DNA from 3 places in the Streptomyces sp. NPDC002886 genome. Region 3 is predicted to be linked to each of the others. Evidence: riboswitches for the same ligand, from Rfam matches in the RefSeq annotation. Region 3 holds a riboswitch; each other region holds the start of a gene.
What was found. Region 3 has a riboswitch for cyclic di-AMP ahead of ACFYYB_RS31600 (transglycosylase family protein). Riboswitches for the same ligand answer to the same signal wherever they lie in the genome.

Region 1: it holds a riboswitch for cyclic di-AMP, as region 3 does, so the genes downstream of both, ACFYYB_RS03955 (LysM peptidoglycan-binding domain-containing M23 family metallopeptidase) here and ACFYYB_RS31600 (transglycosylase family protein) in region 3, are expected to answer to the same signal.
Region 2: it holds a riboswitch for cyclic di-AMP, as region 3 does, so the genes downstream of both, ACFYYB_RS30680 (M23 family metallopeptidase) here and ACFYYB_RS31600 (transglycosylase family protein) in region 3, are expected to answer to the same signal.

What each region holds. Positions count from the first base shown of each region.
Region 1 covers NZ_JBIAPV010000001.1:880,184-883,448, reverse strand. Annotated here, with positions in the region: gene ACFYYB_RS03960 (tyrosine-protein phosphatase) at 10-816, opposite strand; cyclic di-AMP (ydaO/yuaA leader) riboswitch at 1,132-1,327, shown strand; gene ACFYYB_RS03955 (LysM peptidoglycan-binding domain-containing M23 family metallopeptidase) at 1,332-2,330, shown strand; gene ACFYYB_RS03950 (winged helix DNA-binding domain-containing protein) at 2,397-3,265, shown strand, end outside.
Region 2 covers NZ_JBIAPV010000008.1:189,065-192,329, forward strand. Annotated here, with positions in the region: gene ACFYYB_RS30675 (GntR family transcriptional regulator) at 1-662, opposite strand, end outside; gene ACFYYB_RS30680 (M23 family metallopeptidase) at 845-1,639, opposite strand; cyclic di-AMP (ydaO/yuaA leader) riboswitch at 1,652-1,811, opposite strand; gene ACFYYB_RS30685 (M16 family metallopeptidase) at 2,038-3,265, opposite strand, start outside.
Region 3 covers NZ_JBIAPV010000009.1:93,032-96,296, reverse strand. Annotated here, with positions in the region: gene ACFYYB_RS31605 (transglycosylase family protein) at 25-1,131, shown strand; cyclic di-AMP (ydaO/yuaA leader) riboswitch at 1,408-1,579, shown strand; gene ACFYYB_RS31600 (transglycosylase family protein) at 1,582-2,286, shown strand; gene eno (phosphopyruvate hydratase) at 2,607-3,265, shown strand, end outside.

The DNA.
Region 1 (3,265 bases), on a different contig from region 3:
TCGTGGGCGTCAGTCCAGCAGCCGGTCGCGGAGCCTGTCGAGGGTCTCGGGCGCGAGCCCGAGGCCCTCGGCCAGGTAGCGCTCCACACCGCCCCACTCCTCGTCGATGGTGTCGAAGGCCGTGGTCAGGTACGGGGCGCGGGCGTCGAAGAGCGGGGCGAGCAGCTCCATCACCTCGGGGGCGCGGGCCTCGGGCGCGTCGCTGCCCCGGCGGACCCGGTAGCGGTTGTGCGGCGCGTTCGACTCCAGGTAGTCCGCGATGATCGCCTCCCGCTCCACGCCCAGCGCGAGCAGGGTGACGGCGATCGACAGGCCGGCCCGGTCCTTCCCGGCGGCGCAGTGCATCAGGGCCGGGACACTGTCCTCGGCGAGCGCGTGCACCACCCGGCTGTGCTCGGCGGTACGGGTACGGATCATCTGCCGGTACGAACGGGACATCCGCGCGGCGGCCCTGCCCTCGCCCAGGAGCTCGCGGAGCTGCGCGAGCTCCCCTTCGCGGACCATCTTCCAGAACTCCCCGCCGGCGGCCGGGTCCGACAGCGGAATGCCGACGTTGCGCACGCCGGGCAGCTCCACGTCCGGACCCTCCAGCGCGTGATCGGCTCCGTTGCGGAAGTCGAAGACGGTGTGCAGCCCGAGCGACCCGAGGAATTGCGCGTCGCTTTCGGTGGCATGCGCCAGATGTCCGCTTCGGAACAGTCGTCCCGACTTGACCCTCCGGCCGTCCGTGGTCGGCAACCCGCCCACGTCGCGGAAGTTGCGCACTCCGGTCAGCGCCGGCTCCTCGTGCGGACTCTGGGGTATCGGCTGGGTCACCGGGCTCCTCCGTGTCGTCGTCGTTGATGGTGTCCGAATTACGCCGGTTGTGGGCAACTTGCCATAACGAGAGGCGAGATCGGACAGGCCCCCGTGAGCCAGATCATACGGTGACGTTGAGTGGCTGATCGCGAATGGCGAATTGCCTTGCTGGGGCGGCTGTTGGAGGTGCGGAATGGACGCAGGGTGACCGGAATTCCGGCGGCCCGTCATCTTCAAGATTCTATTGGGGAATTCATGACTTGTTCCGTGCGGCCGGACTCGATTACGTTCGCGATCGATCCGGACGGACCGCCTAATCCTGCCGCCGACCGGAAACCGCACCCGACTATTCACGCGCGCGGCAGGAGCGGGGGAACCAGGTAAGCCGCTGTCCCGGATCTCCGGTTGAGATCTTTACAACGGGACAGCTCGGGGTGAAGCCGTACATGTGCTGTTCGCCGGCACAGAGGCGGCCGGACATCTCCAGTCCGAACCCGACAGCTCACCTCGCAGGCGTCGGAGAGGAATTCGCCATGCACGGAACGGGTAAGCACCGCCGTCCCAAGTCCCGCTCGATATCCCGCGGATTCGCCGCCGCCGGCACCGGTGGCGCGGCCCTCGCGCTGCCGCTGCTCGGCGCCACCGGCGCCCACGCCGCGGGCGTCCCGGCCGCGGCGCCCGCCGCCGCTCCGGTCCTCGCCCCGCAGGTGGCGGCCGCGCAGGTGCCCGCCGCGCTGCAGGCCGCCCCGGCCGCCGCGCAGAGCGCCCCCACGGTCTACACCGTGGTGCCGGGCGACTACCTCTCCAAGATCGCCGAGCGCCAGCACCTCACCGGTGGCTGGGAGCAGCTCTACGCGGACAACCTCGAGGCCGTCGGCACCGACCCGTCGCTGATTCACCCGGGCCTGGAGCTCACGCTCGGCGCGAAGGGCGCGGCTCCGGCCGAGGCCGCCGAGTCCGCGCCGGCCGAAACGCCGAAGCCGGCCAAGAAGTCCGCTTCGTTCGGTTCCTCCACTTCTGGCGATTCGTCGGATTCCTCCGATGAGGCGGGTTCCTCGAATGAGGAGGCCGCTCCCCAGGACGCCGCCCCCGAGGCTCCCGCCGAGGAGCAGGGCGGTTCCACGTCCACCGGCTTCGTCGCCCCGGTCGGCGGCGGCACCTCCACCGCGTACAAGACCGCCGGCTCCATGTGGTCCAGCGGCTACCACACCGGCGTGGACTTCTCCGCGAGCACCGGCACCACCGTCAAGGCGGTCGGCGCCGGCACCGTGGTCTCGGCCGGCTGGGGCGGCGCGTACGGCAACGAGGTCGTCATCCGGCACGCCGACGGCAAGTACAGCCAGTACGCGCACCTTTCCCAGCTCTCCGTCTCGTCCGGCCAGAGCGTCACCGCCGGGCAGACCCTCGGCTTCTCCGGTGCCACGGGCAACGTGACCGGCCCGCACCTGCACTTCGAGATCCGCACCGGGCCCTCGTACGGCTCGGACATCGACCCGCTGGCCTACCTGCGGTCCAAGGGCGTCAGCATCTGAGGCCGAGGCGCTGTCGGAGGTGCCGGTTAGGCTGCACGTTCCGGCACGGGACGGGACGGGCGTGGCATGAAGGTCAGCGCAAGGGAGCTCAACCGCTCCACCCTCGCACGGCAGTTGCTGCTGCGGCGCGAGGCGATGGGCGTCGGTGACGCGGTCCGCAGGGTGGTCGCCCTGCAGGCGCAGCACGCGGCCTCGCCCTACCTCGCGCTGTGGAACCGGCTCGCCGGTTTCGACCCGGCGGACCTCGACGCGGCCTTCACGGGGCGCGAGGTCCTCAAGTCGACGCTGATGCGGCTGACCCTGCACGCGGTGCACGCGCGGGACTACCCGTCCTTCCGCGAGGCCGTGCAGCCGTCCGTACGGGCCGCCCGGCTCGGGACCCGCTTCACGGACTCGGGGCTGACGGCCGGGGACGCCGACCTCCTCGTGCCGGAGCTGCTGGACTTCGCCGACCGGCCCCGTACGACGGCGGAGTGCGAGGCCTGGCTCGGACACCGGCTGGGGTCCGCGCCGCAGCCGGGAGCGTGGTGGGGGCTGCGGCAGTACGCGCCGCTGCTGCACGCGCCCACCGCCGCGCCGTGGTCGTTCGGGGAGCGTCCGTCGTACGTCGCACCCCCGAGCCGGCCGCGCACCGTACCGGCGGACCCGGAGGCGGCGGAGGAGTCCTTGCGGACGCTGGTCCTGCGCTACCTGGAGGGGTTCGGGCCGGCGTCGGCGGCGGACGTCGCGCAGTTCTCCCTGGTCCAGCGGTCCAGGGTCCGCCAGGCCCTGCGCGCGCTGGAGCTGGCCGGCGGGCTCGAGCGGCTGACGGGGCCGGACGGCGAGGAGCTGTTCGACGTCCAGGGCGCGCCGATCCCGGAGGAGGACACGCCGGCGCCGCCCCGGCTGATGGCCATGTGGGACAGCGTGCTGCTGGCCTACGCCGACCGGAGCCG
Region 2 (3,265 bases), on a different contig from region 3:
TGCGGAACGCTCGCCGTGTTTACGGCAGGTTGCAAAGTCCTCACGCGCATCCTGTGCGCCCCCGCCGCGCGGTCCACGTGCGCCGCCATCAGCATCCGGGCCCGCTCCGCGTCGCCCCGGGCCACCGCGTCCACGATCGCGCCGTGCTCCGCCCAGGACTCCGCGGGCCGCACCGGGGCCTCCACCACGTACATCCAGGCCACCTTGTGGCGCATCTGGGTGAGCAGGGCGATGAGTCCGGGGCTGCCCGAGGCCTGGGAGAGCGTCTCGTGGAACCAGCCGCCCAGGGAGCGCAGATCCTCCCCCTGGCCCCTCCTGGCGCGCTCTTGGCCCAGCCTGACCAGCCCGCGCAGCACCTTGAGGTGGGCCTCGCTGCGCCGCCTGGCCGCCCGGGCGGCCGCGAGGGGCTCCAGCAGCATCCGCAGCTCCAGGAGGTCGGCCGCCTCCTGCTCGGTCGGCTCGGCCACGCAGGCACCGGCATGCCGGCGGGTGGTCACGAACCCCTCGGACTCCAACGTGCGCAGCGCCTCGCGCACCGGAACGCGCGAGACCCCGTACCTGCGGGCCAGGACCTCCTCGGTCAGCCGGGCGCCGGGCCCGAACACCCCGGAGACGATGTCGTCGCGGATCGCTGTGCATACCGTGTGCGCGGGAATACGCAAGACCGGACCTCCGCCTTTTTCGTATGGCTGTGCGCGTTGCGACTCTATTGCAACACACGATAATTTCCGAGGACGGCCGGAAATACGAAACATTCACACAATGCGGAGTGCGAAACACGACGAAGGCCCCGGCTCTCAAAGAGCCGGGGCCTTCGCGGAAGACGTGCGCTGGGGCGAGCGGGTCAGACGCTGACGCCGTGCGAGCGCAGGTACGTGAGGGGGTTGATGTCCGAACCGTAGTCGGCGCCGGTGCGGGCCTCGAAGTGCAGGTGCGGGCCGCTGGAGTTGCCGGTGGAGCCCGACAGGCCGATCTGCTGGCCCGGGGTGACCTGCTGGCCGACCCGGACGCTCAGCGAGGACATGTGACCGTACTGGGTGTACGTGCCGTCGGCGTGCTTGATGACGACGTTGTTGCCGTACGCGCCGCCCCAGCCCGCCTCGACCACGGTGCCCAGGCCGACCGCGTGCACGGAGGTGCCGGAGGAGGCGTGGAAGTCGATGCCGGTGTGGCTGCCGGAGGACCACATGCCGCCGCCCGCGTGGTACTGCGTGCTGACGTAGGAGCCGTCGATCGGCGAAACGAAGGTGTTGAGGCGCTTGCGCTCCTCTTCGCGGGCGGCGCGCTCGGCGGCCTCGCGCTCGGCCTTGGCCTGGGCTTCGGCCTTCGCCTTCGCCTCGGCGGCCCGCTGGCGGGCGTCGGCCTCGGCCTGCGCCTTGGCGGCGGCGGCCTCGGCGGCCCGCTCCTGGGACTGGGCCTGGGCCTCTACGTCACCGGCGAGCTCGTCGGCCAGCACGATGGTGTTCAGGGCGCCGGTGTCCTCCAGCGAGGGGGACTTGTCCGCGGCGAACGCGGGACCGGCCAGGGAGCCCACGACGCCGGTGGCGGCGAGGGCGGCTATGCCGGCGTAGCCGGCGGTCTTGCGGCTCAGACGGCTCGAACCACGGTGCTTGCCGGCGGCACTACTGCCAAACGCCATGAAGGGGCTGATCCTTTCCTTCCCTCTCGCCTACCGGGTTAGCTGACGGGTTCGGAGCAGGAAGGTCTCCTACGGGCCCCCTCTTGCGAGGCGGTCCGATTCACCCCAGGGACACAAGTGGGTCCCCGGCTCCCCAGGCTCGCGCCTGACGGGGACTCGGCGATCACTGCCCGGTGCCGCGGACGCGGCGGTTACAACTGACGGACAGCACGGCCGACGCTAGGCGGATCATCAGTCAATCGCCAAACAGACGCGCCTTTTTGTTGCGTACGCCACACCACATACAAGCAACCACACCAGAAAAGGGACAAGCAACCCAAAAGGGACCCCAGCGGACAAGCCGCCGGAGCCCCTTCCGCGGCGGGCCAGTTGACGGCCCGCCGGAGATCAACTGACGATCAGTTGGCGACCACGGTCACTTCGCCGATGCCGAGGGCCCGTACCGGCTCCTCGATCAGCGAGGCGTCCCCGACCAGGACCGTGACCAGACGGTCCACCGGGAAGGCGCTGACGACCGCCGAAGTGGCCTCCACCGTCCCCGTTTCGGCCAGCCGCGCGTACAACTGCGCCTGGTAGTCGTCCGGAAGCTCCTGCTCGACCTGGTCGGCGAGCGTGCCCGCGACGGAGGCCGCCGTCTCGAACTTCAGCGGGGCCACCCCCACCAAGTTCTGCACGGCCACGTCCCGTTCGGCGTCGGTCAGGCCGCCCTCCGCGAGGGTACGCAGCACCGTCCAGAGGTCGTCCAGGGCCGGGCCGGTGTTCGGGGTGTCCACCGAGCCGCTGATGGCGAGCATCGAGGCGCCCTTGCCGTCGGCGGTGGAGCGCAGCACCTGGCCGAAGGCGCGCACGCCGTACGTGTACCCCTTCTCCTCGCGCAGCACCTTGTCCAGCCGGGAGGTGAGCGTGCCGCCCAGGCAGTACGTGCCGAGCACCTGGGGCGCCCAGACCCGGTCGTGCCGGTCCGCCCCGATGCGGCCGATCAGCAGCTGCGTCTGGACCGCGCCGGGCCGGTCCACGATGACCACGCGGCCCGTGTCGTCGGCGGTGATCGGCGGGACCGGGCGCGGGGCGGTGGTGTCGCCGGTCCACGCGCCCAGGGTGTCGGCCAGGACGGCGTCCAGGTCGATGCCGGTCAGATCGCCCACGACCACCGCGGTGGCGGTCGCGGGGCGCACGTGGGCCTCGTAGAAGGCGCGTACGGCCGCGGAGTCGATGCGGGCGACCGTCTCCTCGGTTCCCTGACGCGGGCGCGACATCCGCAGGGTGGCCGGGAAGAGCTCCTTCGAGAGCTGCTTGGCGGCGCGGCGCTGCGGGTTGGCGCTCTCGTGCGGGATCTCGTCGAGCCGGTTGCGCACCAGGCGGTCGACCTCGGCGTCGGCGAAGGCCGGCGCGCGCAGCGCCTCGGCGACCAGCCCCAGCGCCTTGTGCAGGCGGGAGGCCGGGACCTCCAGGGAGACCCGCAGGCCGGGGTGGTCGGCGTGCGCGTCGAGGGTGGCGCCGCAGCGCTCCAGCTCGGCGGCGAACTCCTCGGCGGAGCGCTTGTCGGTGCCCTCCGACAGGGCGCGGACCATGATCGTGGCCACGCCGTCGAGGCCCTCGGGCTCCGCGTCGAGCGGGGCGGCGAGG
Region 3 (3,265 bases):
GGCCGCCACAGACGCCCCCGACAAGTGCCCGCACTTGTCGTCACCGCCGGAGTCACCGGCACCGCACTCGCCCTGCCGCTGCTCGCCGCCACGGGCGCGAGCGCGGCGGAGACCTCCACATGGGACAAGGTCGCCGAATGCGAGAGCGGCGGCACGTGGAGTGCCAACTTCGGCGGCGGCGCGTACGGCGGGCTGCAGTTCACCCAGGAGCAGTGGAAGAGGGCCGGCGGGCTCGACTTCGCCGAGCGCGCCGACCTGGCCAGCCGCTCCCAGCAGATCGCGGTCGCCGAGCGCGTGCTGGCTTCCCAGGGCCCGCAGGCGTGGCCGCTGTGCGGAGTGCCGGCCGGTCTGACCCAGGACGCGCCCGCCGCCGAGGTGGACCCGGGCCTGCCCAGCGGTTCCGGATCCGCCTCCCCGGCGCCCTCCCGCCCGGACGACTCCGTGCCCCACACCGGCTCGGGCAAGCCGTCCACGGACTTCGGAGCCCCTACGCCGAAGACCCCGGCTCCCGAGGCCCCGTCGGCCTCGACGCAGCCCGACTACCCGATCGGCGTGCCCGGCGAACTGCCCGTCATGCCCGCGCCGGACCTGGAGACGCCCCCGGGACTCCCGGGCGACCCGACGGCTCCCACGAGCCCGGTGGACCCCACCACCCCGGTGGCGCCGCCGTCCGGGGACCCGACCGCTCCGGTCGGCCCCACCACGCCGGTGGCTCCGCCGTCGGGGGACCTGACGACTCCGGTGTCCCCGTCCAATCCGGGGGACCCGACGAACCCGGCAAATACGGTCAACCCGGTTGATCCCACGGCCCCGACGACTCCGGCCGCACCCGGTGCGTCCACCGCTCCGGGCGCGACGCCGACCCCCGGTGCGGCCTCCGGTTCGGCTTCCGGTTCGACCGAGGGCGGCGGCAAGCACCGCGGCCCGGCCGCGGTCGAGACGGCCTCCGCGTCTGATGCCGCGTCGGAGTCGACGTACACCGTGAAGGCGGGCGACAGCCTCATCGAGATCGCGGACGCCAACGGAGTGAAGGGTGGCTGGAAGGGTCTCTACGAGGCCAACGAGCAGGTCATCGGCGGCGATGCGGACCTGATCAAGCCCGGCCAGAATCTGGATCTAACGGATCAATAGGGGCACTTAAGTCGCCCGGAACCAGCTGATTGTCCGTTTTCTGTAAGTGAGACATGTGTCTCTTCAGGTCAACTGGCGTGTCCGGTCCGGCGGGTTCCGCAAACCCCGCCCTCACCTGCGCAAACACCCTTCCGGGGAGCGCAAGTAGGCACCGGTTCCCCCCGATGTTCCTCGTTGAACATCGGGGGGAGACCTGTCTACCTTCTGAATCGCTCGCCACCGCGGGCTCCTTCGACCGCATCGCCGAATCCTGCCGGCGGACGGAGGGAACACTCGTCGCGTAAAGCGCCGAAGGCAGGAGCGGGGGAACCAAGGTAGGCGCCGGTAGCGGCCGTTGAGAGACGGTCACATCGCCGGCTAGGGGTTAAGACGAGCGCTAGGTCGCTCGGCCGGGCACTCACTCGCCCGAACCCGACAGCTCACCTCGTAGGCGTCGGTGAGGAGAACTCCATGCTGCTTTCGGGCAAGGGCAAGCACCGTCGCGGCTCCAAGGCCGTCCGCATCGTCACGCTCGCCGGTGTCGCCGGTGTCGCCGTGGCCGCGCCGCTGATGGCCGCGGGCACCGCTTCCGCCGCGACCGGCGCCGAGTGGGACCGGGTCGCCTCGTGCGAGTCCGGCGGCAACTGGTCCATCAACACGGGCAACGGCTACTACGGCGGCCTGCAGTTCTCGTCCTCCACCTGGGCCGCGTACGGCGGCAAGGCGTACGCCGCGCAGGCCAACCAGGCCTCCAAGGGCCAGCAGATAGCCATCGCCGAGAAGGTCCTCAAGGGCCAGGGCAAGGGCGCCTGGCCGTCCTGCGGCGTCGGCCTGTCGAACTCCTCCTACACCGGCGGCGGCTCGGGGACGACCACCCCCTCCAAGCCGAAGACGCAGCCGAAGCCGGCCGCGCCGAAGGTGAAGCCGAAGCCGAAGGCCGAGGCTCCGAAGAAGGAGACCAAGCGCGTCGAGGCTCCGACGACCCGCTCCGAGCGTCCGGCCGCCGCCCCGAAGACGGGCAACGGCTCCTACGAGGTCAAGTCCGGCGACACGCTGGGTGCGATCGCCGACGCGAACAACGTGTCCGGTGGCTGGGAGAAGCTCTTCGAGCTCAACAAGGAGATCGTGTCGGACGCCAACCTGATCTACCCCGGCCAGAAGCTGAACCTCAGCTGAAAGCCGTGAGAACGCTCGTGTCCGCTTCCGCGACGCGCAGTAGTTCCACCGCGTAGTTCCACCAGCGATTCCACCGCCCGGCGCGTAACCCCCTTCGCGCCGGGCGGTGCTGTGTGCGGATGTCTCCGGCCTGACGAAGCCTCCGAAAGGCCGATGATCAAGGGTCCTATGTCCTGTAAGAGGGGCATTCAGGCCCTTTTTCGTCCCAGCCCCCGGGCGGTCGGCTGGCCGAGTGCCCGGAGGCGGTTAGGCTCTAAGCGGCAAGGCCATCCCACGGCCTGACACGCCACCGCACACCCAGCGTCACATCCCAGAAGGAGATGCTCGTGCCGTCCATCGACGTCGTCGTAGCCCGGGAAATCCTGGACTCCCGAGGCAACCCCACGGTCGAGGTCGAGGTGGGCCTCGACGATGGCAGCACCGGCCGTGCTGCAGTCCCGTCCGGCGCCTCCACCGGAGCGTTCGAAGCCGTAGAGCTCCGTGACGGTGACCCCAACCGTTACTTCGGCAAGGGCGTAGAGAAGGCCGTCCTCGCCGTCATCGAGCAGCTCGGCCCGGAGCTCGTCGGCTACGACGCCACCGAGCAGCGCCTGATCGACCAGGCGATGATCGACCTGGACGCCACCGAGAACAAGGGCTCCCTCGGCGCCAACGCCATCCTGGGCGTCTCCCTCGCCGTCGCGCACGCCGCGTCCGAGGCCTCGGACCTCCCGCTGTTCCGCTACCTCGGCGGCCCGAACGCGCACCTGCTGCCCGTTCCGATGATGAACATCCTGAACGGTGGGTCGCACGCCGACTCCAACGTCGACATCCAGGAGTTCATGATCGCCCCGATCGGCGCGGAGTCCTTCTCCGAGGCCCTTCGCTGGGGTGCCGAGGTCTACCACACCCTCAAGAAGGTCCTGCACACCAAGGGCCTCTCCACCGGTCTGGGCGACGAGGGCGGCTTCGCGCCGAACCTCGAGTCGAACCGCGCCGC